Regions from separate parts of the Paenarthrobacter sp. AB444 genome, predicted to be linked through region 3. Evidence: predicted binding sites of a transcription regulator. Region 3 holds the regulator's gene; each other region holds the start of a gene.
What was found. The regulator Rex, encoded in region 3, represses fermentation and respiration genes when NADH is low (regulators of the CRP and FNR family bind a similar motif). The targets are predictions, from matches to a motif close to CTTGTGAANNNNTTCACAAG.
Positions count from the first base shown of each region.

Region 1: PQ627_RS12685 (queuosine precursor transporter) is a predicted target of Rex. The motif match lies at 9,146-9,165, and genes of this name have one in related genera.
Region 2: PQ627_RS17805 (glyceraldehyde-3-phosphate dehydrogenase) is a predicted target of Rex. The motif match lies at 4,155-4,174, and genes of this name have one in related genera.

Region 1 is NZ_JAQZBY010000009.1:125,118-134,861, reverse strand. Features, by position in the region: gene PQ627_RS12730 (acyl-CoA dehydrogenase family protein) at 1-757, opposite strand, end outside; gene PQ627_RS12725 (SDR family NAD(P)-dependent oxidoreductase) at 757-1,548, opposite strand; gene PQ627_RS12720 (glycoside hydrolase family 76 protein) at 1,636-2,784, shown strand; gene PQ627_RS12715 (YdeI/OmpD-associated family protein) at 2,781-3,389, opposite strand; gene PQ627_RS12710 (hypothetical protein) at 3,475-4,197, shown strand; gene PQ627_RS12705 (NUDIX hydrolase family protein) at 4,276-4,815, shown strand; gene PQ627_RS12700 (DUF6707 family protein) at 4,889-5,941, shown strand; gene PQ627_RS12695 (SRPBCC family protein) at 6,013-6,723, shown strand; gene tgt (tRNA guanosine(34) transglycosylase Tgt) at 6,771-8,081, shown strand; gene PQ627_RS12685 (queuosine precursor transporter) at 8,165-8,875, opposite strand; gene PQ627_RS12680 (TetR/AcrR family transcriptional regulator) at 9,180-9,744, shown strand, end outside.
Region 2 is NZ_JAQZBY010000016.1:95,760-105,503, forward strand. Features, by position in the region: gene def (peptide deformylase) at 1-438, shown strand, start outside; gene PQ627_RS17790 (acyltransferase domain-containing protein) at 442-1,254, shown strand; gene PQ627_RS17795 (HNH endonuclease family protein) at 1,239-2,039, opposite strand; gene PQ627_RS17800 (hypothetical protein) at 2,162-2,371, opposite strand; gene PQ627_RS17805 (glyceraldehyde-3-phosphate dehydrogenase) at 2,446-3,933, opposite strand; RNA gene rnpB (RNase P RNA component class A) at 4,198-4,586, opposite strand; gene PQ627_RS17815 (YaaA family protein) at 4,644-5,408, shown strand; gene PQ627_RS17820 (zinc ribbon domain-containing protein) at 5,431-6,168, opposite strand; gene PQ627_RS17825 (Nif3-like dinuclear metal center hexameric protein) at 6,227-7,153, opposite strand; gene msrA (peptide-methionine (S)-S-oxide reductase MsrA) at 7,277-7,801, shown strand; gene cysK (cysteine synthase A) at 7,869-8,804, shown strand; gene epsC (serine O-acetyltransferase EpsC) at 8,846-9,430, shown strand; gene gndA (NADP-dependent phosphogluconate dehydrogenase) at 9,536-9,744, opposite strand, start outside.
Region 3 is NZ_JAQZBY010000007.1:88,660-98,403, reverse strand. Features, by position in the region: gene PQ627_RS10600 (Hsp70 family protein) at 1-651, opposite strand, end outside; gene ccsB (c-type cytochrome biogenesis protein CcsB) at 829-1,896, opposite strand; gene resB (cytochrome c biogenesis protein ResB) at 1,896-3,599, opposite strand; gene PQ627_RS10585 (cytochrome c biogenesis CcdA family protein) at 3,599-4,354, opposite strand; gene PQ627_RS10580 (TlpA family protein disulfide reductase) at 4,360-4,965, opposite strand; gene PQ627_RS10575 (histidine phosphatase family protein) at 4,972-5,637, opposite strand; gene PQ627_RS10570 (YceI family protein) at 5,847-6,398, shown strand; gene PQ627_RS10565 (hypothetical protein) at 6,580-7,317, shown strand; gene PQ627_RS10560 (hypothetical protein) at 7,578-8,321, shown strand; gene PQ627_RS10555 (redox-sensing transcriptional repressor Rex) at 8,367-9,074, opposite strand; gene PQ627_RS10550 (glutaredoxin family protein) at 9,150-9,404, opposite strand; gene PQ627_RS10545 (HAD family hydrolase) at 9,576-9,744, shown strand, end outside.

The DNA of each region.
Region 1 (9,744 bases), on a different contig from region 3:
AGAACCGGTCAGCCTCGGCAACGTGCACATCCTCAAAAACAATGTCCGCGTTCTGCACTGTCCGGAGGGCTATCTTGTTCTCGATGCGGCTGCGGGTAATGCCGGGCAAGGACGCATCCACGATGAAGGCCCGTATGGCTCCGTCGGCTTCGTCCTTGGCCCACACCAGCATGTAATCGCAGAACGTCCCGTTGCCGATCCAGCGTTTGGCGCCGTTGACCACCCAGTAGTCGCCGCCGTCGGACGCCGGCCTTTCCACCCGGCGGGCGGTGGTTTCCATGCCGCCTGCGACGTCGGAACCGTGGTCCGGTTCGGTGAGCGCGAAGGCGCCGGTGGTGCGGAGGTTCGAGGCGTCGTCGAGGTAGCGGTCCTGCTGGGAGTCGCTGCCGAAGTCATATAAGGACTCCACGAAGAGATCGTGGTGGACCATGAAGAACGTCGCGATCGAGGTATCCACGCGCGTCATCTCGGCGATCACCAGTCCCGCGAACAGGTGCGTGTACCCGCGTTGGGCAGGGGCACTGAGCCGGAGCGCGGCGAGCTTGGGCAGGATGTGCTCGGGAAATTCCGCCTTCTCCCACCATTGCCCGGCGTAGGGTGCGATCTCGGTGGCCAGGAAGGCCCGGAGTTCGTTGAGTTTCCGCTGTTCCTGGACACTGAGCAGCGATTCGAAATCGAAGAAATCCGCGGTGGGAAGATCGGCTACCGAAGCGGGGACGGAACCGGCCGGGACGGGGGCACCACTGTAATCGCCCATCATTTGATTCCCATCCGGATAGCGCCGTCCAGGCGGATGGTCTCGCCGTTCAACATGGCGTTTTCCACGATGTGGGCGGCCAGGTTGGCGTATTCCGCGGCCCTGCCGAGTCGTGCCGGGTGGGGAACCTGTTGCCCCAGCGAGTCCTGGGCGGCTTGGGGAAGCCCGGCCATCATGGGGGTTTCAAAGATGCCCGGCGCGATGGTGGCCACGCGGATCAGCGAGCGCGCCAGCTCACGTGCCAACGGGAGCGTCATGGCAGCTACTGCCCCTTTGGACGCTGCGTAGGCGGGCTGGCCGATCTGGCCTTCAAAGGCGGCCACGGATGCGGTATTGATGATGACGCCACGCTCAGGGCCGCCCAAATCCGTGGACACCGGCTCGGTTTCCGCCATGGCCGCAGCGGCAAGGCGGATCACGTTGAAGGTACCGACGAGATTGATCTGGATGACCCTGTTGAAGGTCTCGAGGGGCAGCACGCCGTCGCGCCCAAGCACCTTGCCCGGCGTCGCAATACCGGCGCAGTTGACCACGATGCGCAGGGGGCCCAGCGATGATGCAGCATCCACGGCGGACTGGATCTGGGCCTCATTGGTGACATCAGCCGGGGCGAAGACGGCCTTTCCGCCTACGCTCCGGGCGTTCAGTTCCGCCGCGTAGGCCTCGCCCGCCGACTGGGGCAGATCTACCAGCACCACCGAGGCCCCGGCGTCGAAAAGACGCTTTGCCGTAGCGGCCCCCAAACCTGACGCGCCGCCAGTGACCAGGGCCACCGTGCCGTTGATGTCCATCCATCCTCCTTGATGCCGAAATCCGTTAATGCATGTTAACTGGAATTGTGAGCCAGCGCACCCCGGCTCCGCCGCTAGGCTGGGTTCATGTCCAGCCATGCCGATCCATCAACGAACCCCAGCGAGTGGGCCGCCCGCGCCAATCAGGCAGCCCGATCCGTGACCCGCAGCTTTGGCAGGCGGCTTCTGTTCCTGCCCGGCACCCATATCGGAGCCATCAAAATTCCCGGCAACAGCATCCGGAGCCTGATGGGTCCGTGGCATTACTGGTGGCAGGCACATTACGTCGATTGCCTGGTGGACGCCGGGCGCCGGGAACTCGCCACGGGCACAAGGTTCGACGGCGGCTCCCGCCCGAGCGCGGGACGGCTCGCCTCCCGGCTGGTCACCACCATCCGGCTGCGGAATCTGCTGAGGTTCGAGAACCATTTCTACGACGACATGGCATGGTTGGCTCTCTCAACGCTCAGGCTCGAAAAGCTGGCGGAGGAAACCAGGAAGCCGGGCCGACGTCGTAATGCCTATATCCGGAAGCGGTTGACCCTGCAGTTCGACTCAGCTTCCACCGACGACCTCGGTGGCGGCACGTTCTGGAGCACCAAGAGGGACTTCAAGAACACCCCGGCCACCGCCCCTGTAGCGCTTTTCTATGCCCGGACCGGCCACCGCGAACGGGCACAGGCACTGGTGCAGTGGCTCAACACCAGGCTCCTTCATGCCGAGCGCGGCGTTTACCAGGACGGAATCCGGATCAGGAACGGGGCAACAGTCCTGGAGGACGCCGTGTACACGTACAACCAAGGGCCCGTCCTCGGGGCCTTGCTGGAACTGGGCGGGCAGGACAACCTTGAGCGGGCCGCACGCCTGGTTGATGCCGTCGCCCGCGAGCTGACGGTACCGGGCACGCGCGTGATCCGTGGCGATGGGACCGGCGACGGCGGCCTCTTTACCGGCATCCTGGTCCGCTACCTGGCCCTGGCAGGACGGGACAACCGGCTGCCCGAGCCAACGCGCGAAACGGCGCGGAGCATGGTCCTCGCCACGGCGGAGGCCTTCTGGTCAAGCCGCCGTGAAGCTCCCGAACTTGCCCAAGGCACTGCACACGGCAACCCACCCCTGCTCTTCTCCCCCGACCCGCTGCGACCGGCGGCCGAAACCTATCCGGCCAGTACCGGCGTCGAACTTTCCACCCAGCTGCAGGCCTGGATGACCCTCGAAGCCGCCGCCACGCTCTAGCCGGGATCGGATTGCTTCGGCTGCTTCTTTTGCGGATAAGGGCTCTCGTGGCGGGCCAGCATCTCCACGAAACCGGCGATCTTGCGGGCCCGGGTATCGGCGCGTTTGACCAGATTGGTCCGGTGGATCAGGGCGAAGCGGTTCTGGGACGTGAGGACGTCGAACATGGCCTGCGCCTCGGGAACCGCGGCGATCGCTGCCGCGAGGTCTTCCGGTACCACCGAATCGGCCGGTCCGGCGTAGGCAGCCTCCCAGCGTCCATCGGCTTGTGCGGCCTCCACGGCGGCGCGGCCGGCATCGGTCATCCTGCCCTCGGCTTCAAGCCGGGCAATGAGGCCCACGTTCCGGGCGGACCAGATGCTGCGCCGGCCCCGCGGGGTCATGCGCTGGAAGTAGCTCTCGGCGTCGCGCCTGCGGGTCTGGCCGTCGATCCAGCCAAAGCAGAGGGCCTCGTCCAGGGCGGCGTCGTAGTCCAGTTCCGTAACGTTGCCGCCCTTCTTGTGCAGGACCAGCCACACGCCAGGACTGTCCGCAGCGTGGTCGGCCAGCCATGCGCGCCACTGGGCACCGTCTCTGACGATCAATTCCTCAAGCTCGATGGGCATGGTCCCATTCTGCGGTGGAAGGGGCGGGCACGGATACGGCCACGCGGAATAGGCTGGGAACCGACCACCAGAAACCGGAGGACCAATGCTGCGAGCCCGCCCCATCCACTACACCTCACGACCGGAGCAATGGACCGCACTGCTGCACGCCTTGGGTTTGGCAGCGACCGTTGACGACGGCGACTGGCTGGAGTTCGACGCCGGTTCGGGTCGCCTTGCCGTGGCCCGGGTGGAGCACGGCCACCCCTTGGACGCCATCACTGTCTTCAGCGTTGAAGTCGGCGACCTCGAGGAATTCGCACGGCGCACCGAGGACGACGGCACGCAGGCCGAAGTCCACCAAACGCCGGACGGCGCCACAGTGCAGATCTCGGCCGATGACGGGTACGAATTCTTCGCCTTCCCGGCGCAGCGGGCCGCAGACGGATCGTGGGCCACGTCCCCGGAGGCCGATCCCGCCCTGACGCTGGTGGCAACATGGATCAGCCCGCTGGTAGGAGTCGCAGTCAACGATCTCCGGAATATTGGCGCCCGGCCCCGGACCCAGGACGACGAATCGGCCACGTTCACCACCAAGAACGGCGGAATCCTGCGCGTCATCCACGGCGCGGACAGCGGCAACGGCGACCTCGCGTTCGAGTACGACGGCGGGCTGGAGCCTTTGCTGGGCCGGCTCCACTCCGCGGGCGTTGATGCGAGGATCGAGGACGAGGTCCTCTACGTGGCCAACCCTGATGCGGCCGGTGGCTCCGCGCCGGCGTCGATAGTAGTGGAAAAGTCCCGCGCAGCCAGCACACCGGCCCCTTGATGCCGCCGAGAGCGTAACGGCCCCTTCAACCGGGATGCCTCCACGGAACTTCCACCGGGGATGCGGTAGAACTTAACCATGAGCGTACGTACACCTGACCCGTATCCAGGCTGGCTTTCCGATGAAGACCTCTTCGAAGCCCGCGGCCGTCTGCCCATGGTTTACGTGGAGGCTGTTCCTGTCAGGCTTGATCCGCTCGGGTACGTCAACGAAGTTGGCACCTTGCTCCAGGGCGACGCCGACGGCAACATGGTCCGCTACCTCGTCTCAGGCCGTGTCCTGTACCGCGAGACTATCCGTGCGGCGCTCCTGCGGCACATGGAAAAGGACCTCGGCCCCCTGGCGTTCCCTCAGCTGCCCATCAGCCCGGTTCCCTTCACAGTGGCCGAATACTTCCCGGCTCCCTCACAAACGGGCTTCACCGACGAGCGCCAACACGCCGTGTCGCTTGCCTACGTCATCCCGGTCACCGGCGAATGCGAACCCCGGCAGGACGCGTTGGAACTGACGTGGATGACGCCGCAGGAAGTGCTCAGCGACAACGTCCAGCAGGAATTCGACGGCGGACGCGGGAACCTCGTACGGCAGGCATTGGCTTTCTCGGGGGTAGTTCTCTAGCGGGTCACGGCCCCTCTGACAGCCCGTCTTTGTAGACTGGACGGCGGACCCCAAGAGAACCAAAGGATTTCCGATGACTCACAGCCCAGCCACACAGCAGTACAGGGAAAAGCAGGCTGGGGACCTGCGGCCCGGGGATTTCGTGTTCCCACCCGGCGACGGGCCGGCCCAGGAAATCGTCAGTATCGACGTTGAAAATGATGACTACGGCGTCGCCGCTTTGTTGATCGCGACAATGGACGACGGCGGCACAGTGCGGATCGCTGTCGGGTCCAGTGTTCCGGTAGGGGACGGTGTTCCCGCGGGCGACGGGGTTGCTGCGGGCGTGGGCGCCGACGGGATTGACGACGACGCCGACGCGGTCGCCGTGCCCGCCGCCGGCACTCCGGACTCCAGTACCCCGCACTCCAGTACCCCCGCGGAAGCCGACGCCGACGCGGTCGCCGTGCCCGCCGTCGTCGTGCCCCCGCGGCCCGAAACCCCACCCACCTACACCGGCCCCAGCGCCGAGGAACTCGCGCTCATCCCCGAGCCGGACGGAACACCCGAAGCCGTGGTGCGGGCCGCCGCCGCGAACCACAAAGGCAAGAACAGCGTCCAAGTGCTCGCGGAGAGGCTCGCGAAGGGCATCAACACCAAGTCAGGAAGCTGCCTCCGGGACCTCAGCAACCTGGCGTTCGATCTTTGCATCGTGCTGCGGGATCCGGACAACGCCCTGGCTGTGGCGGACCTGCTGAACGTGCTGCCCTTCGACGGGAACCTCGACAGGTGGGCCTCCATCGAACGGGGCCTGGCTCTTTCCAGCTTCATTTGCAGGGAAGCTGGACAAAGCGAACGCGCAGCCGTGTACGAGAAACTGCTTCGCGCCCCTGAATCCCAGGAGGAAGACCCCTTCAAGGCCCGGATCAACGCCCGGGTCAGGCAGCGCTCGCTGAACGAGCCCAACCTGTACGACAAGGAAATCTTCCGCGCGATCGACAACGGCAACCACGAGGCCGAGCGCGACTGGCGCTTCCTGCGCCTGGAAGCGCTGCTGTTCCTGCGGGCCCACGGCGGCTCGAAAACCATCAGCGAAGAAGAGCTCGCCAGGAGGATCGACGGCGAACTGGAATCGGTGCGCGCCTAGTTTTCCTGCGCCTTGGGCCGGGGAATTTCAAGGCCTGTTATGTGGGCTCGAACGGCGGTAGATTCGGGGCCATGACGAACAATCTGAGCGTTGTGGTTAATGCCGATGCGCAGCAGGTGTGGACCATGCTGCGTGAACCGTCGTTGGTGGCCCAATGGCACGGTTGGGAAGCCGATGATCTCGACGACGAAATCAAACAGATCTACTTCAACACGGACGTCGTGGAAGGACCCGACCACACGAGCCTGACGGTCAATGGCGGGGACGTTTTTGAGCTCCACCCCGTCTCCGGGGGCACGGAAGTCCGCGTCACGAGGGTTGCGTTGGACCACGATTCCGAGTGGGCCGACTGGGACGAGGACATCACGCAGGGCTGGCTGACGTTCCTCCACCAGCTCCGCTTCGCGTTGGAGCGGCACCCCCGCGGGCACCGGCGGACGCATTTCGTGTCGCTGCCCGGCAAAGGCGGTCCGGCGATTGAGAAGCTTGGCCTCGGGGACCTGCCTCCGGTTGGGGAGGAGTACTCGCTGACGCTCGCTACAGGCGAGAAGATCTCCGGCAAAGTCTGGTTCAAGAGCCGGCATCAGGTGGGCCTCACGGTCCACAGTTATGCCGAGCACGGGGATGGCCTGTTGATCGTCGCCGAGCAGTTGCCGATTCCGGAAAAAAGGCCCGACGGCGGGTCAATGGTCATCGCCTCGACTTACGATCTGGGGGCCCACACTTTGGCGGACATCCGGTCATCGTGGGACAACTGGAAGGCTGAAAACTACGGCTCCTAGGGCTTATCCGGCAGGTTGCTCCCGGTAAAGCTGGCACACTTGGTAGCGTGCCAGCTTCCTCCTCTGCTCCTGCTTCGTCCCCCTCGCTGCCCGGCTTGTCCGAGCGGCAATCCGAGTTCTCCTTTGCGGTGGGCACGCGCCTGACTGAAACGTGTTCGCCGTCGTCCTCTCTTGTGGAGGCGAACGGGGGCGAATTCCTGGGGCGGACCGGCACCATCACCACACCGCACGGGACCATCCAGACGCCCGCGTTCATCGCCGTCGGGACCAAAGCCACCGTGAAAGCCGTGCTGCCTGAGTCCATCGCGGACCTCGGCGCGCAGGCCGTACTGGCCAATGCCTACCACCTTTACCTGCAGCCCGGACCGGAAATCCTCGACGCCGCGGGCGGCCTGGGGGCGTTCATGAACTGGTCGGGTCCCACGTTTACGGACTCCGGCGGATTCCAGGTGATGAGCCTTGGTTCCGGGTTCAAGAAGGTCATCGACATGAAGAACGTGGACTCTTCAGGACCTGACGACGCCGTGGCCCCCGGCAAGGAACGGCTGGCGCACATCGACGACGACGGAGTCTGGTTCAAGTCCCACCTCAACGGCGACAAGCACCGTTTCTCGCCGGAGATCTCCATGCAGGTCCAGCACCAGATCGGCGCGGACATAATGTTCGCCTTTGATGAGCTGACTACGCTGCAGAACTCCCGCGGCTACCAGGAAGAGTCGCTGGAACGGACGCGGATATGGGCGCTGCGGTGCCTGGAGGAGCACTCGCGTTTGACGGAATCCCGCGTGGGCAAGCCGTACCAGGCGTTGTTCGGCGTGATCCAGGGCGCCCAGTACGAGGACCTGCGCCGCAAAGCCTGCCGTGACCTCGGGGCGATGCCTTTTGATGGCTACGGCATCGGCGGGGCGTTGGAGAAGGAAAACCTGGGCACAATCGTGCGTTGGTGCAATGAGGAACTGCCCGAGGACAAGCCCCGTCACCTGCTGGGCATTTCCGAGCCGGACGACATCTTCACGGCAATCGAGAACGGCGCCGACACCTTCGACTGCGTCTCCCCCACCCGCGTGGCCCGGAACTCCGCGTTCTACACACCTTTCGGGCGCTTCAACCTGTCCGGGGCGAAGTACAAGACCGACTTCGGCCCCTTGCAGGAAGGCTGCGACTGCTACGCCTGCGCCAACTACTCCCGCGCCTACATCCATCATCTGTTCAAGGCGAAGGAAATGCTCTCCGCGACGCTGATCTCCATCCACAACGAGCGCTTCGTGGTGAAGATGGTCGACGACGCCCGGCTTGCCATTGAAGCCGGTGACTTCTTCGAGTTCAAGGCCGAGACGCTGGGGCGGTACTACTCTTAGTTGCGGCGAGTTCGCGGGAAGCGTGCGACGGCGTTGGGAAACTTCCAGCGAATTGGCACGTTTCCGGCGAACTCGGCGGATGGTTAGGCGGCGACTGCCCCGTAGCTCGGCTCGCGCTTCTTGATCCAGCCCACCACCAGCACGGTGATCGGCACGAAAATGAACTCGACGGCGGTCTTGTAGAGGAAGCCGACGAGGACGTAATTGACGAACGAGCCCACGTCGGAGATGCCAATCACGGACGCCGCAATGCTGCAGAAGATCAGGGTGTCCACGAATTCGCCCACCACTGAGGAACCCATCAGTCGTGCCCACAGGCTCTTTTCGCCAGTGCGCGCCTTCATCTTCACCAGGATCCAGGAGTTGATGGTCTGGCCTGCCAGGAAGGCCAAGAGCGAGGCCAGGACAATCTGCGGCACTGGTCCGAGCGCACCCTCGATGGCGGCCTGCTTGGCCGTTCCGTACTCGTCATCGAAACCCGGCAGGATGATGATCACCCAGTAGCAGAGGGACGCGAACACAGAGAGTCCGAACGAGGTGATGATTGCTTTGCGCGCCACCTTGAAGCCGTAGACCTCGCTCATGACGTCGCCCAGGATGTAGGCCAACGGGAAGAGGAAGAAGCCCCCGTCCGTGATGATCGGGCCCAGCACTACACCCTTGGAGGCGCCGATGTTGGAGAGGATCAGCACCACTGCCATGACGGCCAACATAATGCCGAAGTAGGGGGAACCAATCGAGGCAAAGCGCGGTGCGGGCTTGCTGAGCGTGCTGGAGCCAGAGGGCGTGGGCATGAGTCATCCGTTTCGTAGTGGTTCGCGCAGGCGGCCCCGACGTGAGGCAGCCCCGCTGTATTAGCACTGGGCGGTGGGGCATGCGGCCGGCACCGCTTACATTGTCCCACCCCGCCCCGCCAACCCCCACTCACACCCCACCCCCTTCCCGCCAACCCTCACTCACAACCCACCCCCTTGCCCCAAACCCCCACTCACACCCCACCCCCTTCCCCCAAACCCTCACTCACAACCCCCACTTTTGAACACGTTCAATTCATGCAATACTGATTTCTGAACACGTTCAAAAACCAAGGAGTGACGAATGGCTGCCAAAAGTGAACAAACCCGTCAATTGGTGGCAGACGTCGCGCTGAAGATGTTCCGCGAGATCGGCTTCGAGAAGACCACCATGAGGGCCATAGCCCAGGAGGCTGGAGTGTCGGTGGGCAATGCCTACTATTACTTCGCGTCCAAGGACGAGCTGGTCCAGGAGCTCTATATCCAGGTGCAGGACGAGCACGCCGCGGCCGCCGCCCAAGCCCTCGAAAACGTCCAAGATCTCGCCGGCCGCCTGAAGGCCGTGCTTCACTCCGGAATCGACGTCATGACGCCGTACCACCAGTTCGGTTCCGACTTCATCGCAACGGCGATCCGGCCGGCGTCGCCCGTCAATCCGTTCGGAGAGGCGTCCACCGCCGCCCGGAACGCGTCGCTCGCGATTTTCCGCACCGCCGTCGACGGTTCCTCGCCCGCCGTCGCCAAGAAGCTGCGCGGCGACCTGCCCGAACTGCTGTGGCTGGCGTACATGGGTGTCGCGCTGTTTTGGGTCTACGACAGATCCGAGGGCCAACGCCGCACGCGCAGGCTCATCGACGGCGCAGCGCCGC
Region 2 (9,744 bases), on a different contig from region 3:
GGACTCGCGGCACCCCAGATCGGTGTGGGCAAGCGCATCTTCGTCTACAAGTACGACAACGAGGACGACGTCCCGCCGCAGGGTGTCCTGGTCAACCCGGTACTTACCCTGTCCAAGGTCTCGGGCGCACTTCCTGATCCGGATGAAGACGTTGAAGGCTGCTTATCCTTCCCCGGCGAGTACTACCCATTGCAGCGAGCCGAATGGGCGCGGGTCCAAGGCTTTGATGGCGATGGCAACCCGGTGGAATTCGAAGCGACCGGCTGGTTCGCCCGGATCATCCAGCACGAGTTCGATCATCTGGATGGCAAGCTCTACGTCAACCGCCTGGTGGACCGCTACTCGAAGAAGGCCATGAAGCAAGCCAAGAAGAACGGCTGGGGCGTGCCCGGCCTGACCTGGATGCCCGGCGTCGACCCTGATCCGTTCGGACACTAACCCATGATCGCCGGCACCCACACCGAGCTCTTTACCCTTCTGGACATCAGCGCCGAGGATGCGCCGGAGTGTGCACGTCTGCTGTCCACGCCCGCTGACACCAGCGTGATGCAGGCCCTGGATGCCATGACAGCGCGGTTGGGCACCTTTCCATTGGAAAGCATCAAGGCAGAGGGAGCATCGGAGGAAACCTGGATCGAAGCACTCCTGCGCTTCGCTCCCTCCGTCCATGCCTACCACCTGGAGTTGGGCATCAGTCCTGCCGTTTCGGCGGCGTCACTGGCCGACGTGGGCTTGCAGCTGCGGATCAACCGGCGGGTTCACGGCCGGTTCGGATTGGATACGTGGGGTTGGCTGACGCTGCATATGGCCGGCAACCTCTTCCGGCTTGGCAGGCTGCAGTTCCACCTCGTTCCAGCCGATGGTGCTGCCTCGTCCTGGGTGTTGGGTGTGCATATCCCGGAAGACGGCGGCCTCTCCCCTGCCCTGGTGGACCAGAGCTTTGCCGAAGCCCGCGCCTTTTTCACGCATCACTTTGCGGACAAGCCGGCAACAGTGGCCACGTGCGATTCATGGATGCTGGATCCCTATCTGGCCGAGCGGCTCCCACACAGCAACATCGCCTCCTTTGCCCGGCGGTTCACCGTTGACCGCTGCACGGACGCTCCCACCGACGCTGTCTACTTCACCTTCCGGCAACGGGGATTGAAAGACCTGGACAGACTCCCCCGCGAAACGTCCCTCCAGCGAGTGGTCCTGGAGCGGATCGACGACGGCGGCACCTGGCAGCTGGGGCACGGTCACCTGGCGCTGTAGATCGTTTGCTGTCCGGGGCAGGACGAGAGCACGCCCTTCATGGCGTCCTTCTCGGCCTGGGTAACCCACAGGCGGTATGCGGTCTTGACGGAAATTTGCCGTGCGACATAGTGGCAGCGGAAGTTCTTGTTCGCGGGGAGCCACGTGGCGGCATCCCCTGCCCCCTTTTTGACGTTTGCCGGCCCATCGGCCGCGATCAGATTCAGGGGGTCGTTGGCGAGGGTTTGCCGCTGCTGGACGGTCAACTGCTGGGCTCCCTTTTGCCAAGCGTCCGCCAAGGCCACCACGTGGTCAATTTGCACCGCCGAGCTGGTGTCCTGCCCCCGCTGGAACGACACTTGGCGCCCGGTGTAAGGCTCGTTCAACATGCCCGAAGCAACTTTGCAGGAGGAACCTTCCGTGAACTTGACCGCCGTCAAGTCGCGGCGAAGGATGTCATTCCTGGTGTCGCAGCCGTTACGGTCCGCATCGGCCCAGGCCTGCCCGAACGCGGCCCTGTCGTAGTCCGATTTCGCCGCCCGGCCTTTGACCTGAAGGCGCTCCAGGGCGTCTGCAGCTTTTTCAGGGGCTACCGCTGCTGCACCGCGGACAGGTTTCATCCACTCGGGGTTGTAGACCGGAGCTTCACTCGGTCCGGACTGCGCAGGTTGGGCTGCATCGAATTGACCCGTGGTGAAGAACCAGGACAGCCCCGCAGCAATGGTGGCGGCGGCCAGGGCCAGAACCGCCCATGCTTGGCGTGACCGACGTCGGGCGCGTTTGTAGGCGGACCAGGTGATGCTCAAGGGACTCCATCCAGTGGGGCAGGGTGTGTCCTACGAGCGTATGGCAAGGCCCCGACAGTCAGAGTCGGTATCCACAGTGTGTAGGAGAAGTCACACCGCACCGTGGCTGAAAGTAGGCTCCTTTATTGCTCGCGCATCACGCGTTGAAGGTCCTCGGCAGCCACTTCCAGAAGTCCGCGCAGTTGCTCCACGCGCTCGTCGGAAACGTCTCCGGCAGCGTTGGCCGCGACTGCCTGGTCCAGGAGCTTCTGGGCTTGCTTATGGTTGGCCTTGGCCACGTCCAAGGCATGTTCGAGCGTGGTCTCATGTTCGATGGTTGATTCGTTGTCCATGAGTGCCATTCTGCTCAGGTTTCCCGGCCGATTCCAGTGACCCGGCCGGGAAACCCGTGAGAACTGATCGGGTATCAGGCGTCAGCAGTTTCCAGTACAGCAATCGGAGCGATGACGTCTTTGGCGGGGAAGGACGGCGGGTTCACACCGGCCATTTCTTCCATGACGCGGACAACCTGGCAGGAGTAGCCGAACTCGTTGTCGTACCAGACGTACAGCACGAGGTTCTTGTCGTTGGAGATGGTCGCGAGACCGTCAACGATGCCGGCCCGGCGCGATCCAACGAAGTCGGTGGAAACTACGTCAGGGGAATCGATGTAGTCGATCTGCTTGCGGAGATCCGAGTGCAGGGACATCTCGCGGAGGTAGTCGTTGACTTCCTCGCGGGTGGTGCCGTTCTCAAGGTTGAGGTTCAGGATGGCCATGGAGACGTCCGGCGTGGGTACGCGGATGGCATTGCCGGTGAGCTTTCCCTGCAGTTCGGGAAGAGCCTTGGCGACGGCCTTTGCAGCACCGGTCTCGGTGATCACCATGTTCAGTGCGGCCGAGCGTCCACGACGGTCGCCCTTGTGGAAGTTGTCGATCAGGTTCTGGTCGTTGGTGAACGAGTGGACCGTTTCGACGTGTCCGTGAATGATGCCGAACTTGTCGTTGATGGCCTTCAGCACAGGGGTGATGGCATTGGTGGTGCAGGACGCCGCGGTGACGATCTTGTCGTCGTCGTTGATGTCGCGGTGGTTGATGCCGTGGACGATGTTCTTGAGCTCGCCCTTGCCTGGCGCGGTCAGCAGGACGCGGGCAACGCCCTTGCTCTGCAGGTGCTGGGAGAGGCCATCGGCGTCGCGCCAACGTCCCGTGTTGTCGACAACCAACGCATCCTTGATGCCGTACGCGGTGTAGTCGACGGTCGCGGGGTTGTCCGAGTAGATGACCTGGATCTGGACTCCGTTGGCCGTGATGGTGTTGGCTTCCTCATCCACGCGGATGGTGCCTTCGAAGGAGCCGTGGACGGAGTCGCGGCGCAGCAGGCTCGCACGCTTGACGAGGTCGTTGTCTGCCCCTTTGCGAACCACGATGGCGCGCAGGCGGAGGCCGTGGCCGCCACCGGCCTTTTCGATCAGGAGGCGGGCCAGCAGGCGGCCGATGCGCCCAAAACCGTAAAGAACGACGTCGGTGCTGGTGCGGTCGTCAGCGCCGCGCCTGCCCACGATCTCGGCCAATTCGGACCGCAAGTACTCGTCCAGGGAGGCGCCATTGCCTTCTGCCCGGTACTTCTCCGTCAAACGCGCAATGTCGATGGCAGCGGCGCCGAGTTCCAGCTCAGAGAGGGCATTCAGAAGGGGTGCGGTCTCTTCGAGCAGGAGCTCGTGGTTGCTCATCCGGCGTGCAAAGCGGTGGGCCTTGAGGATGTTCATGGTGGACTTGTTGATCAAGCTCCGGCCGTGGATGCTGGTGACCACGTTGTTTTCCCGGTACAACCGGCCGATCACCGGAATCATGGCCTCGGCGAGAGCCTCCCGGCCCATCCACTTATCAAGACAAGAATCTGACGTCTGGCTCACAGAACTACCTTCCTTGGGTCAACCACATACGTCCTCGTATGCAGATGGCAGCGGCCGCCCGGAGTAGTCCTGCGGCACATGCGCCAGCGGGCTTCGGTCCACCCACTGCGCCTTGAACGAGAGCAAAGAAAATCCGCCGGCTGCGAACGCAGTCCCGGCGGCAGAACATCTACGTTCAGTAACCATTCTAGGCGGGAAGGGCGGGGCATAGTCGTCCCGAAGGCGTGAAATCACTCACACGCCCGTGATCCCGGCAGTCATAAATGGATGGGTTGACCGATACGCCGGGTTCTGTCATCCGTTGTCGTTGCCAACAAGGGAGTGGCGGCCATCCATCTACGAACGCCGTTGCCGACGCCCTCCAGCGGCCTACCCGGACACTCGGGCGAGCAGCCCTCGAACGTGTCCTGTCTGGCCTTGCTCCGGGTGGGGTTTACCTAGCCTCCCCGGTCACCCGGGGAGCTGGTGGTCTCTTACACCACCGTTTCACCCTTACCTGCTGCAACCGGTGCAATACCGGAAACGCAGGCGGTCTGTTCTCTGTGGCACTGGCCTGCGGGTTACCCCGAGTGGGCGTTACCCACCACCCTGCTCTGCGGAGCCCGGACGTTCCTCGAGCCACTTTCGTGACGCGCGGCCGCCTGGTCAACCCATCCGCCGTACAGTCTACCGGCGTCCAAGGCGGCCCGAGTCACCGGTAATATCGACTGGTGCTGATTCTCCTGCCGCCTTCAGAAGGCAAGACCCCCGCCACCAAAGGCCCCGCCATTGACTGGGAGTCATTGAGCTTTCCGGAACTGAACCCGTATCGGGCGAAGGTCCTCGAAGCCTTGGGAACAGTGAGCGCGCACGAGGACGCCCTTGCGTTGCTGGGCGTCGGCGCCTCCTTGCGTGACGACGTCGAACGCAATACCCGCCTCCACGCCGAACCGGCGGCCCCCGCGCACCAGGTCTACTCCGGCGTCTTGTACGACGCCCTCGGCTTCAAGAGCATGACCCCGGCACAGCGGCGCAAGGCCACAGAATCCATCCTTGTCGTCTCGGCGCTCTGGGGCGCCATCGGCTTCGGCGACCACGTGCCGGCCTACCGCCTGTCCATGGGAACCGCACTGCCCGACGTCGGACGCCTCGCCTCCTACTGGAAGCCGCAACTTAACGCCGCCCTGGCCAAACGCTCGGAAGGAGAGCTGCTTATCGACTGCCGCTCGAGCACCTACGCCGCGGCGTGGGCTCCCCCGGCCGAGCAGACGGTGACCGTCAACGTGTTCAACGAGGCCAACGGCAAGCGCACGGTGGTGAGCCACTTTGCCAAGCACACCCGTGGTGAACTGGCCAGGCATCTGCTGACGAGGCGTGGCAAGGCGCCGGCAACTCCCCAACAGCTCCTGAAAGCATCCAGCGAGCACTGGACCACCGAACTTGTTGAAGGCACTGCCCGCAAACCGCACGCGCTGAACATCATCCTGACGGGCTAAGCCCCCGGATCCGCAGCGGAGATCAGTTCCACTCCGCAGATCGGACAAGGATCACGCCCGAGTCCGGGCAGAAAACGATGTCGTCCTCGGCAGCGGCTTTGACCTCGCCGAGGTCCCCCGGGCTGAGCATCATCCCCGAGCCTTCGGACTTTCCATGGAAGAGCCGGGCAGCACCGACTCCCCGCTTGGCGATGGTCTTTTCGTAGACTGCGAGCATCCCTGCATCCAAGGCCTCGGCGAAGGCTGCCCGCTGCCCGCGGACCACCGTTTCCTCGGCAGCGATCTCTGCGATGGCTTCATCCAGCTCCGCACGGATGCTGCCGAAGGAGCCCTGGATGTCATCAACGATGGCCTGCTGGGCAGCTTGGCGTTCGCGCAGGGTGTCCAGGCGCTCCAGGATTTCCAGTTCAACGTCTTCAAGGTCCGATCGGCGCTTGGTCAGCGAGGCGATGTCATTCTGCAGAGCCACCAGGTCCTTGGACAGTCCGGTACCGCTGTTGAGCCTGGTTTCGTCACGTTCGATCCGCGAGGCAACCTGCTCGACGTCGGCTTCCGCCCGGCGGAGTTCGGCTTCAGCGTCGTGGACGGCTACTTTGGCGGCCCCCAGTTCACCGTTGGCCACCGCGAGGGCATCGGTCAGGTCAGTAATGCGGGGATCGTTTTCCAACACTTTCCGGCGGCCGGCCAGCGATTTGAGCTTGGCATCCAGTCCCTGCAGTTCAAGCAATTTCAATTGTTCTGCCGGTGCCGCTTTTGCCACGCTTACCTCCGCTTGTCGCCGCCGGACCTGGAGATCAGTTCCGGATCTTTCCTAGACTCTAGTCGCCGCCTGGAGTCAGTATGAAGTCCCAAGGGTCGCTGTTGGTGCTGCTGACGCGGATATCGACGTCGTAGCCTTGGTCCGCGAGGACATTGCCCAATGCTTCGGCCGCAGCCGGGAGCCACAGCCATTCACTGGCAAAATGCGAAACGTCAATCAGGTAGGGACGGCCGTTGGTGGCGCCTTCCCGCGCTTCCGAAGCCGGATGGTGCCGCATGTCTGCCGTGACGTAAACGTCGGCATGGTTGGCGCGGACGGCGTCGAGCAAGCTGTCCCCGGCGCCCCCGCAGACCGCCACGCGCCGCACAAGACCGTCCTTGTCACCGGCCACCCGCACACCGCCGGCGACGGCCGGGAGCATTTCAAAGACGCGTGCTGCAAAGTCACCCAGGGTTTCAAGCTCCGGAAGATCGCCCACCCTGCCGATTCCTTCCTCAGGCAATCCGTTGGATGCGGCCGTCAGCGGCGCGACGTTCTCCAGCCCGAAGGCGTCGGCGAGCACGTCCGAGACTCCACCGACGGCTGAGTCACCATTCGTATGCACTGTCAGCAGGCCGGTGCCAGCCTCAATCAACCGGTGAACGGCAAGGCCCTTGGCCGTGGTTGCCGCTACCGAATTCACGCCTTTGAGCAGCAAGGGGTGGTGGGTGATGAGCAGTTCGGCGCCCCATTCGATGGCTTCGTCAATGACAGCCAGGGTGGGGTCCACGGCGAACAGTACTTTGGTCACCGGAACCGTGGGCCGCCCGACCACCAGACCGACTTCGTCCCAATCCTCGGCCAGCGACTCGGGCCAGAGCTCTTCCACAGCCAGCAACACCTGGCCGAGGCTGGGTTCGGCGCTGGCTGCCTCTGTTTCGTCGTGTTCTGTTTCGTCCTCTTCGACGGAATCCGCATCAGAAATGCCAGTGTTTACTGCTTCCATGTTCCTATTCTTCACTACCGTGCCGGATCAGGCAGTCCTTGCCGCCGGGTATCTGCCGGGAGCCGTAATTCTCCCGTAAGGTGAAACGGGAATCATCAGGACATCCCAACCATTGAAGAGAACATGAAAACTTTCGTACTTGGCGGCGGCTGCTTCTGGTGCCTCGACGCCGTTTACCAGAAGACCCGTGGCGTCAGCTCGGTGGTCTCCGGCTACACCGGGGGCCACGTCCGCAATCCCGACTACTACGAGGTATGCTCCGGAACCACGGGCCACGCGGAGGTCGTTGCAGTGACCTTTGATGAAACCGTGGTTCCCGAGGACGTCATTCTGGACATGTTCTTCGCCCTCCACGACCCCACCACGTTGAACCGCCAGGGCTACGACGTCGGAACCCAGTACCGGTCATCCATGTTCTACACCACCACGGAAGAGAAGGTGTTGTTCGAGGAAGCCATCGAACGCGCCCAGGCCCTCTGGTCCGATCCGATTGTGACTGAAGTGGTCCCGCTCCCGGACTTCTACGAGGCCGAGGAAGTTCACCAGAATTACTATGCCAAGTTCCCTTATCAGGGGTATTGCCAGGTGATCATTAATCCCAAGCTGGCCAAGGCGAGGAAATATTACTCTGCATGGCTTACTGCTTAGCAAGGTTTCGTTCCCGCTGGTTAGGCTGACCTCAGCATTCCCTCTTCAGAGATAGGCGTAAATTTTCATGGCAAGGATCTACGACGACGTCACCCAGCTGGTCGGCCGCACTCCGCTGGTTCGGTTGAACCGGCTGACCGAAGGCCTGGACGCCCAGGTTGCGGTCAAGCTCGAGTTCTACAACCCGGCCAACAGCGTCAAGGACCGCATCGGCGTGGCCATCGTTGACGCTGCGGAAAAGTCCGGTGCCTTGAAGCCAGGCGGAACGATCGTTGAGGGCACCTCCGGCAACACCGGTATCGCACTGGCCCTGGTCGGTGCTGCCCGCGGTTACAAGGTCATCCTGACCATGCCCGAAACGATGTCCACCGAACGCCGGGTCATGCTCCGCGCCTACGGTGCCGAGATCGTCCTCACCCCCGGTTCGGAAGGCATGCGCGGCGCTGTCGAGAAGGCCCAGGAGATCGTCGCCACCACGGAGAACGCCATCTGGGCCCAGCAGTTCGCCAACGAGGCAAACCCAGCGATCCACCGCGCCACCACGGCCGAGGAAGTCTGGGAAGACACCGACGGCGAAGTCGACATCTTTGTCGCAGGCGTTGGCACCGGCGGCACCGTCACCGGCGTCGGCCAGGTCCTCAAGGAACGCAAGCCCGGCGTGCAAATTGTTGCCGTCGAGCCGAAAGACTCGGCCATCCTCAACGGCGGAGCACCCGGCCCCCACAAGATCCAGGGAATCGGTGCCAACTTTGTTCCCGAAATCCTGGACACCAACGTCTACGACGAGGTCCTGGATGCCACGCTCGAGGATTCCGTCCGCGTTGCCCGTGACCTCGGTGCCCGCGAAGGCATCCTTGGCGGCATTTCTTCCGGTGCCATCGTGTGGGGCGCGCTGGAACTGGCCAAGCGTCCGGAGAACGCCGGCAAGCTGATCGTTGCGGTCGTCTGTGACTTTGGAGAGCGCTACATCTCCACTGTGCTGTTTGATGACATCCGCAGCTAACACAACGCCTGCATTCCTTCATTTCCTGTAGAAAGGTCTTTGTGAGCTTCTTCGCAAGACTTAAGGAAGACCTCGACGCCGCCCGGTCCCACGACCCGGCGGCGCGAGGTTCTTTCGAGAACTTTTTCGCATACTCCGGCTTGCATGCCATTTGGGCGCACCGCGTCACGCACAAGCTCTGGCAAAACCCGGCACTGAGGTTTCCTGCCCGCTTGATTTCGCAGCTGGCCAGGTTCCTGACCGGCATTGAAATCCACCCCGGTGCCACAATAGGCCGCAGGTTCTTCATCGACCACGGCATGGGCGTCGTCATTGGTGAGACGTCCGAGATCGGCGACGACGTAATGATTTATCACGGTGTCACTCTCGGCGGCCGGTCGCTGGCCAAGGTCAAGCGCCACCCCACGATTGGTGACCGCGTCACGATTGGTGCGGGCGCCAAGGTTCTGGGCCCCATCACCATCGGAGCGGACAGCGCAGTCGGAGCAAATGCCGTGGTGGTCAAGGACGCTCCCCCGGAGTCAATCATCACCGGCATTCCGGCGACGTGGCGGCACCGTGATGCACGGTCCGAGACCAAGCCTGCTGTGGATCCTGCCGAGTACTACATCGAATACCGGATCTAGAACGCGCCAAACGTCACGGTGACCAAACCTCACTTTGACTCAGTACGGCAAAGGCCGGCCCCTCCCAGTCTGATCGGGAGGGGCCGGCCTTTGCAGTTGGTGGCGCTAGTGGGTGTCGACTGCCGAGATCTCGGACTTGTCTTCGCCCCAGAGGGTGTGGAACGTCCCTTCGGTGTCCACGCGGCCATAGGTGTGTGCGCCGAAGAGGTCGCGCTGGCCCTGGATCAAGGCAGCGGCAACGCGCTTGCGGCGGAGGCCGTCGTAGTACGCCAGCGACGAGGAGAAGACCGGTACCGGAATACCGAGCTGCACGG
Region 3 (9,744 bases):
CAAAACGGCGGCGTCGAAATCGGCGCCGCCAAGGGTTTCAATGCCGTCGGGACGGCCCAGGAGCTCGAAGGTGCCGGGCGCCGTCTTCCGCAGAACGGCAGTATCGAATGTCCCGCCGCCGAGGTCGTACACAGCAACGGTGCTGCCGTCCTCCACCCGTGTTTGGGCCGCATAGTGCAGGGCCGCGGCGACAGGTTCACTGATCAGCGTGACGTCCGTCAGCCCGGCAAACTTCAGCGCCGCGAGGACGGTTGAGGTGCGGTGCCCGCCCCACGATGCGGGGTGCGTCATGATGATCGACGACGGCGAGCTCCCCTCGCGCTCTTCGGCTTTGTCCACCACCCATTTGGCCATGGTGGCGTACACGTCCTCCGGGGCCAACCACGCCTCACCCACTGCAAGCGGAACCGCGTCCCCTATGCGCCGCTTGAACTCCCTGACCATCCGCCCGGGATCGTCCAAACCCCGGCGCTCAGCGGCCTCCCCCACCAGGATCCGGCCATCAGCTGCGTAGTAAAGAACCGACGGCACGGCACTTCCCTGCAGCCCCAGCGGCAGGATTTCAGGTGTTGGTGTGGAGCCCCCAGCGGGTCTGATGAGGGCTGCTGCTGTGTAACTTGTCCCGACGTCAATGGCGAGAACATAGCTCATGGGTTCCTCGAAAGATCACATGGCACGGCGCGAGCGAGCGGCTTCACTTGCGGATCCTGAACAAGTTAGCACCTGCTCCGGAGCGGCAAAAGGCTTACTTGCTACACCGATTTGTCAATTTCTTGGTCCCTGAAATGACTATCCAGGTAAAGCTCCTGCTCAGGGCAGGAGTGTCCCCTAAAGTCCGGAGTATGAATGCAGGCCGTTGAAAACGGTGTTTACGAGGGTGAAGTTGATGATGACGCAGGCATAACCGACGATCGACAACCACGCTGCGCGGGTTCCGGTCCAGCCGCGCGTCGCACGGGCATGCAGGTACCCGGCGTACACAACCCAGATCACGAAGGTCCATACTTCCTTCGGGTCCCAGCCCCAGAAACGGCCCCAGGCCTTCTCAGCCCAGATGGCGCCGAACATGAGGGTGAACGTCCAGCCGATGAAGGCGATCGCGTTGATGCGGTAGGAAAGGTTTTCCAGGCTCAGTGCGTTGGGGACCACCCGCATGAAGGCCAGGTTGTCCTTGCGTCCTGCGGCCAGGTTCTTCTGCCGGTACGACTGCAGCAGCTGCAGCACGGACATGGCGAAGGTCAGGGTGAACAACGCCGACGACAGGACGGCGATGGAGACGTGGATGATGAGCCAGTAGCTCTGCAACGCCGGAACCAGGTGGCCGACAGGGGTCCAGAAGGACACGGAAGCGGCCACCAGCATGATGATCGCCAGGCCCAGCACGAACGTACCCAGGAACCGCAGGTCCCGCCGGATCAGGGTGATCAGGAAGACGGCCACCGCCACGAACGCACCCGTGGTGAGGAACTCGTACATGTTGCCCCACGGGACACGGCCGGCGCCCAGGGCCCGGGTTACGACTCCTGCGCCATGGATCAGGACGCCAAGGACCGTCAGGGCAACAGCCACCCGCGCCGGAACGCGTCGTTCGGCCGTGTACCGCATGTCGCCCGCGGCGGTTCCGCCCGCGTAGGTGGGGCCCGACGTCGGCCGCTCGGCCCGCCCGGCCGGCCCACCGGCGTCGGGACCTGACAAAGCAGCCCCAACGCGACCGGCGCCGACAGCTACCTTCTCGCCGGTGGAGATGGCCGCGGCCTTGAGGTCCACTGCCTGGAAGGTCTTGCTGCTCTTCGCCAGGTCCCAGGCAAAAGCGATGAACGCCACGGTGTACGTGCCGGCGGCCAACAGCATGAACAGCTCGCTGTACTGGCCCAGGGTTTCGTTGATGGCTGGCATTACTGGTCCTTCGAGGTTGAGGAAGAGACGGTTCGCGGGGCGGGGGGCTCCGTCGGGTCGGGGATGTTCCATTCGCGGGCAAAGAGTTCACGCAAAGCTGCGGCTTCGCCTGCGAGCCGGTGGTCTTCGCCGCGGGCAAGCAGGCCGTACTCCACCATGGTGCGGCCGTCCTCGTGCGTCCCGGTTCGGACCCACACGCGGCGACGGTTGACGTACAGGGAAACCATCAGGCCGGCCACGGCAAGCAGGCCGAAGATCAAGGCGTACAGCTGGCCCGGATTGTGGTGGATGTCCACGCCGATGTACTTCTTGACGCTGTCGAAACTGATGCTTCCCTTGCCTTCGGGAAGCGTGGCGCTCTGACCCAGCCCCAACACGATACCGCCGGCCTCGAGCTTGCGCCCGTTCAGCTGGGTAAGGTCCCTGACGTCCAGTTCAAAGACGTTCTGCGGCGCGCCGTCATCCAACCCCAGGTCACCGTAGTAGGAATCCAGGGTCAGTTGGGGGTTGGCCAATGCCGGGTCGGCGCTGAAGGAGATTCCCTGGTCCGACTCGAATGCGGTGGGCAGGAAGAAGCCGTTGAAGCCGAGTTGATCGGGCTTGCCGTCCGGGACCTTGATGACAACTGAGGAGTAGTAGTTGGCACCCTGCACTTTGGCAGTCACAGGTCCCTGGAAGGCCACATTGCCGTCGCCATCCCGGACAGTGACCACAGGCGCGTAGCCGTTACCCGTGAGGTACAGGCTGGTTCCGCCCAGGGAAACGGGGTCGTTGACCTTGAGCACTTGCTTCTGCTCGGGGGCGTCCGGGTTCTCCTTGGTGGTGACCTCAGCCGTGTAGTCGATCGGCTGACCGGTTTTCTTGGGCGATTCCCGGTCAAACGTCGCTTGGAACTTGTCCAATCGGAGGGAGTACGGCTGGAGCGAGCTGCTCTGGAAGTTGGTCCCCGGCGTGAACTGGTCGTAGCCCACCAAGGTGTTCACGAACGTTTCGCCTTCGACCAGGATGCGCTGGCCGCTGTACCCGAAAAGGCCGCCGATGGCCACGGACACCAGCACGCCGATCAACGAGGTGTGGAACACCAGGTTGCCCACTTCCTTCAGGAAGCCGCGCTCGGCACCCAGGGACGGCAGGGCGCCGTCGACGTCCCGCACTTCAACGCGGTAGCCGCGCTTCTTGAGCAGCCCGGCGGCATCGTTGATGGCTTTCGACGCCGGGATCCCGGCGTCGGCGGGCAGCGCCAGGGTGCCGTACTCCGGAAGCCGCGACAGGCGCTTCGGGGTCCGCGGCGGCTGCGACTTCATGGCCTTGTAGTGCGCGATGGCGCGCGGCGTGACACAGCCGATCAACGAGATGAAGAGCAGGATGTAGATAGCCGAGAACCAGGCTGAGGAGTAGACGTCGAACATCTGGAGGGCGTCAAGGAATGGCCCGGTTGCCGGGTTGTTCTTGATCCACTCCGTGACGGTGACCGGATTGGCGGCGCGCTGTGGGAAAAGTGAACCCGGGACTGCTCCCACAGCAAGCAGCAGGAGCAGGAACAGCGCCGTACGCATGCTGGTCAGCTGGGTCCAGGCCCACCGGAGCATGCCTTTGAATCCGAGCGCAGGTACCGCGGCCTCGGATTTGGCCTGCTGGAGCTTTCCTTCCGCTGTCTTTTCAGCGGCTGGTGACTTCTTCTTGGCTTTCACGGACCCGCTCATCAGATTGGCAACTTCACGTCGTTTTGGAACCAGTACTGCAACTCGGTCACCCAGTGGCCCCACACACCGGTGGCCATCAGGATGCCGAGCAAAATCAGGATGCCTCCGCCGATCCGCTGGATGGCCAGCCGGTGCTTGCGGAAGAAGGACATCACACCCATGCCGCGGCGCACAGCCAGGGCGATCAGGAGGAACGGGATGCCCAGGCCAAGGCTGTAGATGAACGCCAGCAGCGCACCTTTGGCAGCCGAGGAGCCGCCGGAGAGGCTCAGCAACTGCACGGCGGAGTAGGTCGGGCCAATGCAGGGAGCCCAGCCCAACCCGAACGTCAGCCCCAGGAGCGGAGCGCCCCACAGCCCGGCCCGTGGTTTCGCGTGGATCTTGGCGTCCCGCTGCAACCAGCCGAACCCACCCATGAACACCACGCCCATGACGATCACCAGGATGCCCAGCAGCTGCGTGATCCAGGCGTTCTGGGGGCCTGTCAGGAGGGTGCCGAGCTGGCCGAAGGCACCGCCCAGGAGCACGAAGATCACCGAGAAGCCGAGGACGAACAGCCCGATTCCCGCCAGCATGCGGCCCCGCCGCTGCTTTTCAAGATCGACGCCGGTCAGTCCCGTCACATACCCGAGGTACCCGGGCACCAGGGGCAGCACGCACGGCGACAGGAAGGAGACCAGCCCGGCCAGCAGTGCCACCGGCACTGCCAGCAGCAGGGAACCGTTGAGGATCGTCTCGGCGAATGGACTGTTCACGGCGACTACTCGGCCACGGCTGAGGTGATGAGGGCCTTCAAGGTGCTCTTTTCAATCTCCCCGAGCACGCGGGAGGCCACTTTGCCTTCCTTGTCCAGGACCAGGGTCGTGGGAACAGCACCCGGAGGGACGATGCCGGAAACGGACAGCAGTACTGACCCGTCCTTGTCGTTGAAGCTCGGGTAGGTGAGGTTGAACGTCTTGTCGAAGGCCTCGGCGGTGGCTTTCTCGTCCCGGAGGTTCACGCCGAAGAACTGGACACCCTGGTCCTTGTATTCCTGGTGCAGGGCTTCAAGTTGCGGGGCTTCAATACGGCAGGGCGCGCATGCGGCGAACCAGAAGTTCAGCACAGTGACTTTGCCCTTAAGGTCCTCGGGTTTGACTTCAGTCCCGTTGAACAGCGCGCCTTTGAGGGCCACGGGTGCTGCACGGTCAGCCTTGGCAAACTCTGTCACCGAGCCGTCACCTGCAACGTAATTCTTGTTGTCACCGGCTTTGGCCTGCTCCGCAAGGGAATCCTTCTGCGCGCAGGCGGAAAGACCCATGGTCAGTCCGGCCAGCAGGACACCGCCGGCAGTAAGAACGCCGCGGCGGGAGAGGTTGTTGTCCATGTCTTCCTAAGCCCCCGGGGTGCTGGCCGCGCCGGGAAGCAGGGCTGCAGCGGGTTCGCTGTACTCAACTCGGATGATCTTGCCGTCGTCGTCCAGGGTCAGGGAGGTAAGCGACGTCAAGGTGCATTCACGCTTGCGCGGATCGTGTGCCAGCCGCCGTCCCTCGGCGGTCAAGCGGGTGGTCCAGATGGGAAGCTGGTGGCTGACCAGGATCGCCTCGGCGCCATCCCCGCCCAGCTCAATGGCCTTCAGGCGGGCATCCTCCACCGCCGCCAGCACACGGGCCGCCTGCTGCTTGTACGGCTCTCCCCATGACGGGCGCAGCGGGTTGCGGAAGTAGAACCAGTGCTTGGGCTTGAGGAACTCGCTCTTGGTGGGATGGAGTCCTTGGAAGTGGTTCTCGGCTTCAATGATCCGGGGCTCGATAGCGACCTTAAGGTTCAGCGCTTCCGCCGTCGGCATGGCTGTTTCCTGGGCGCGCGTCAAGGGCGAGGCGACCAGATGCACGATCTTGGCGCCCTCGGCGGCTCGGGCAACGAAGTGGTCGGCCAGCATCCGGGCCATCTCACGGCCGCGCTCGGAGAGGTGGAATTCCGGCAGTCGACCGTAGAGGACGCCGTCGGGATTGTGGACCTCGCCATGGCGAAGCAGATGGACAGTTGCTTGGGGCATGTTTACCAGTTTCTCAAAGAAGCGGGACGATCCGAAATCTTCTACCGCAAGTAGAACTCAAAAATTTCCCGAAAAGTTCCACGGAGTTGGAATAAAAGATGCATATGCATGTTTATACTAGACACGAAGCTCGGTTGACGCTTCAAGCAATTGGTTTCAACCTAGCAAGCACGCAGTACCTTCCACTACCTATAGGAGCAACAACCATGATGACCCTCCCCGCTTCCGTCACCACCGGCACCTGGACCCTCGACGCTTCCCACAGCGAGATCGGCTTCACCGTCCGCCACGCAGGCATCAGCAAGGTCCGCGGCCAGTTCAAGGACGCTGCAGCCACCCTCGAGGTCGGCGAAACCTTGGCCGACTCCAAGGTCAACGCAACCATCCAGACCGCCAGCTTCGACTCCGGCGACGTCAACCGCGACGGCCACGTCAAGGGCGAAGACTTCTTCGACGTCGAGAAGTTCCCGGAGATCACGTTCGTTTCCCGCCACGTCAAGGCCAACGGCAACAGCTTCGACCTCGTGGGCGATCTCACAATCAAGGGCGTGACCAAGGAAGTTTCCATCGAGACCGAATTCAACGGTGTGGCCGTGGATCCGTTCGGCAACACCCGTGCAGGCGTCTCCGGTGAAACCACCATCAGCCGCAAGGACTTCGGCCTCACCTGGAACGCAGTCCTCGAAGCCGGTGGCGTACTGGTCAGCGACAAGGTTGTCATCAACCTGGAACTCGCGTTCATCGCTCCGGCAGCTGCCTGATTCCACAAAACCCCGGACGGCGTCCCTGCCCAGCCTCGTGCTGCAGGGGCGCCGTTTCGCATTCGGGTGTTTCTCGCACACATGGGTCACCCGGCCATTGTTCGGCAAACACCCTGTATTTAGCTGCGAGTTGGCTCCGAATTTCCTATGCAACCTTCAACCTGCGGTCTACAGTGATGCCATGAGTACCCCAGATGAAGCACCCCAGCCACAGCAGCCCGGCGCCCAGCCACCGCAGCAAGGCAATGTTCCTCCTGCGGGCTACCAACCCCCAGGCGGTTACCAGCCCCCGCAGGGCGGCACTGTTCCGCCCGGCGGATACCAGGGACAGCAGGGCTACCAGCCACCGACACAACCTGGCCAGTTTTCGCAGCCTGGTCCGGCACAGGGCGGCCCCGGTCAACCAGCCCCCGGGCAGCCGGGATTCCATTTCGAAATGCCCACCGATGGACCCCGCCACCTGAACGACGTCATGCCCCAGGGCGGATTCTCGGGAATCTTCAAGACCCAAGGCCTGCCGACGGAATTGAAGGTGTCGTACTTCATCTGGGTGATCTCGGGACTCCTGGCCCTCCTCTTCGGGCTCATCGGGTTTTTCGCCATCATCGCGGCCTTCGCTTTCATCCCCGGCGTGGCAGCATTCCTGCTGGTACTCCTGATCCTCAGCCTGGCTGTAGCAGCAGCCCAGATTGTCCTGGCCATGAAGATGAAGGAAGGAAAGGAGTGGGCCCGCCTGGCCCTGACAATCCTTGCCGCCGTATCGCTGCTCCTGGCCATCTTCGGCTCCATCAACTCCGGTGCCCCGGGCGCTGGCTTGGGCGGCAACTGGTTCGGCTTCCTTGTCAGCGCCGTAGCCGTCGTCCTGATGTGGCTGCCCAACTCGCAGCTCTGGTTCAAGGCAATCAAGGGTCACGCCTAGCGCAACCGGAGCTACCGGCGTCGTCCTTCACCAGCGCCTTGTGAGCAGAAGGCCGCGGGCGGTCCTTAGGGGTCCCCGCGGCCTTCATCATGAAGACGTACTCCAACATGATGATTTTCCCTGGCCCCTTGAATTTCCTGCGTGTGGTAGGCATCGTCGCAGGAGCGTGGGGGTACGGTGGAAGCAGAACCACGCTGGGGGCAGGGTCACTTTGCTGATCCCGGCGGCCGTACCTGCAGTCGAACAAGCAAAGGAATGCCATGAGCAACCCTCCATACCCGCCGTCGAACCCGGGCGACTCCAACCAGCCCGCGCAGCCGGGCGGCCAGCCGGCAGCACCGCAGTACGGCCAGCAGTCCCAGCCCCCGGCAGCACCGCAGTACGGCCAGCAGTCCCAGCCACCGGCAGCACCGCAGTACGGTCAGCCCGCAGCTCCCCAGTATGGCCAGCAGACCCCGTACGGCCAGCAGTCCCCCTACGGCCAGCCCGGTTCCTCGCCCTATGGCCAGGCACCGCAGTACGGGCAGGACACCAACTGGCCCAGCCAGCAGCCCGGCCCTTCCACGGTCCCCCAGATGGTCACCATCGCCTTCTGGTTGATCGTCGGAGCAGCTGCGATCTGGCTTATCTCCATCTTCATCTCCATTGCAGCCATGAACGACCCCGCCTTCCGGAGCATGTTCGAAGAGCAGATGGCGGCCGGTGGCGCCGCTGATCTCCGCTTTGAAGACGTCAAGGGCTTCATTGTTGGCGTCATGATTGCGCTTGGCGTCATCGGTGCCGGACTCTACGCCCTCGTGGCCCTCAACGTTCGCAAGGGCAAGAACTGGGCACGCATCCTGGGAACTGTCCTCGCCGCGCTTTCCATCTTCGCCCTGGTACCGCTGAGCCTGGCAACGCTGTCAGCACTGCTCGGCATCGCAGCGATCGTCCTGCTGTACCTGCCGGCGTCGGCTCCGTACTTCCGGAAGACGCAGCAGTTCGGAAACCCGTACGCCCGCTAAAGGGCCGGTTTTACATAGCAACTCCGGGCGCGGACCCGGGTGAGGCTAAACAGCCTGGCCCGGCGTCTGCGCCCTTTGTGCGTGGTAGGCCAGAATCTGGAGTTCCGTTGCCATGTCCACTTTTCGCAGGTTCACATGCGGCGGAACCTGCAGGAGCACCGGCGCGAAGCTCAGGATGCTCCTGATGCCTGCTGCGATCACACGGTCGCACACTTCCTGCGCCACGGTTGCCGGGAGTGCGAGTACAACCATGTTCGTGTGCGTTCGCTCCAGGACGCGCTCAAGTTCGGCAGAGTCGCTGACGCGCAGCCAACCGACCTCGTTGCCGATCACCATCGGATCGGCGTCGAAAATGGCCACGACGTCGAACCCGCGGGACTCGAACCCGCCATACCGGGCCAGCGCCTTCCCGAGGTTACCGGCACCTACGATGGCCACTTTCCAGTCATGGGTCAGGCCGAGCGCTGCGGCGATGTGGCGGCTCAGGTACTGGACCTCGTAGCCGACGCCGCGGGTTCCGTAGGAGCCGACATACGAAAGGTCCTTGCGGAGCGTTGATGAGCTGACGCCCGACGCTTCTGCCAGCGCTTCGGAGGAGACGCGCTCCACGCCTTCGGCCAGGAGGGAGTTCAGCGCACGCAAATAGAGGGTCATCCGGGCCACAGCCGCGGGCGGGATCTGCTTGGCGGCAGGTTCGTTGTCCCCGGAAATTGCTTCCGCGGACGGTTCCAGCGCAGTCACGGTATTCTCCATTGCGTCGCTTTGTTGTTCCACTCTATGACCCCCGGCCGGACTCAACAAAAGCCACCACAGCTGGCCGGCTCCACCTCAGCCCGCCAAGGCTTTCTTCAGGGTGCGGGTCAGCCGGTCTTCGTCAATCTTCCAGAAATCGCGCTGGATACCGTTCACCAGCACCACCGGAATCTCTTCGGCGTAGCGCTCCTGAAGTTGGGGGTCGCCGTCGATCGACTGCTCGGTCCAGCCCAGGCCAAGGGCTTGGGTAACGCGCTCGACGGCGGCACGCGCCTCGGTGCAGAGGTGGCAGTCAGCTTTGGTGAGGAGAACGACGTCGGGATTAGCCATGTGCTTAACGGTAACCGCCCCCACCAACCCTCACTCACACCCCACCCCCTTCCCACCAACCCTCACTCACACCCCACCCCCTTCCCACCAACCCCCACTCACACCCCACCCCCTAGGGGCTTGTTCGTGCGCCCTCAGCGCGGGGTACCGGCGATTGACTAGACTCAAGTCATGCCCGAGGAGAAGAACGCCGCCGTTGCCGCATCTGCCCAGGTGCAGAAGCACATCGGTGAAGCAGCTTTCTTCGACGTCGACAACACGTTGATGAAGGGCGCCAGCCTGTTCCATGTCGCGCGCAAAATGTACGAACGCAAGGCCTTTACGTTGCCCCAAGCGGCTG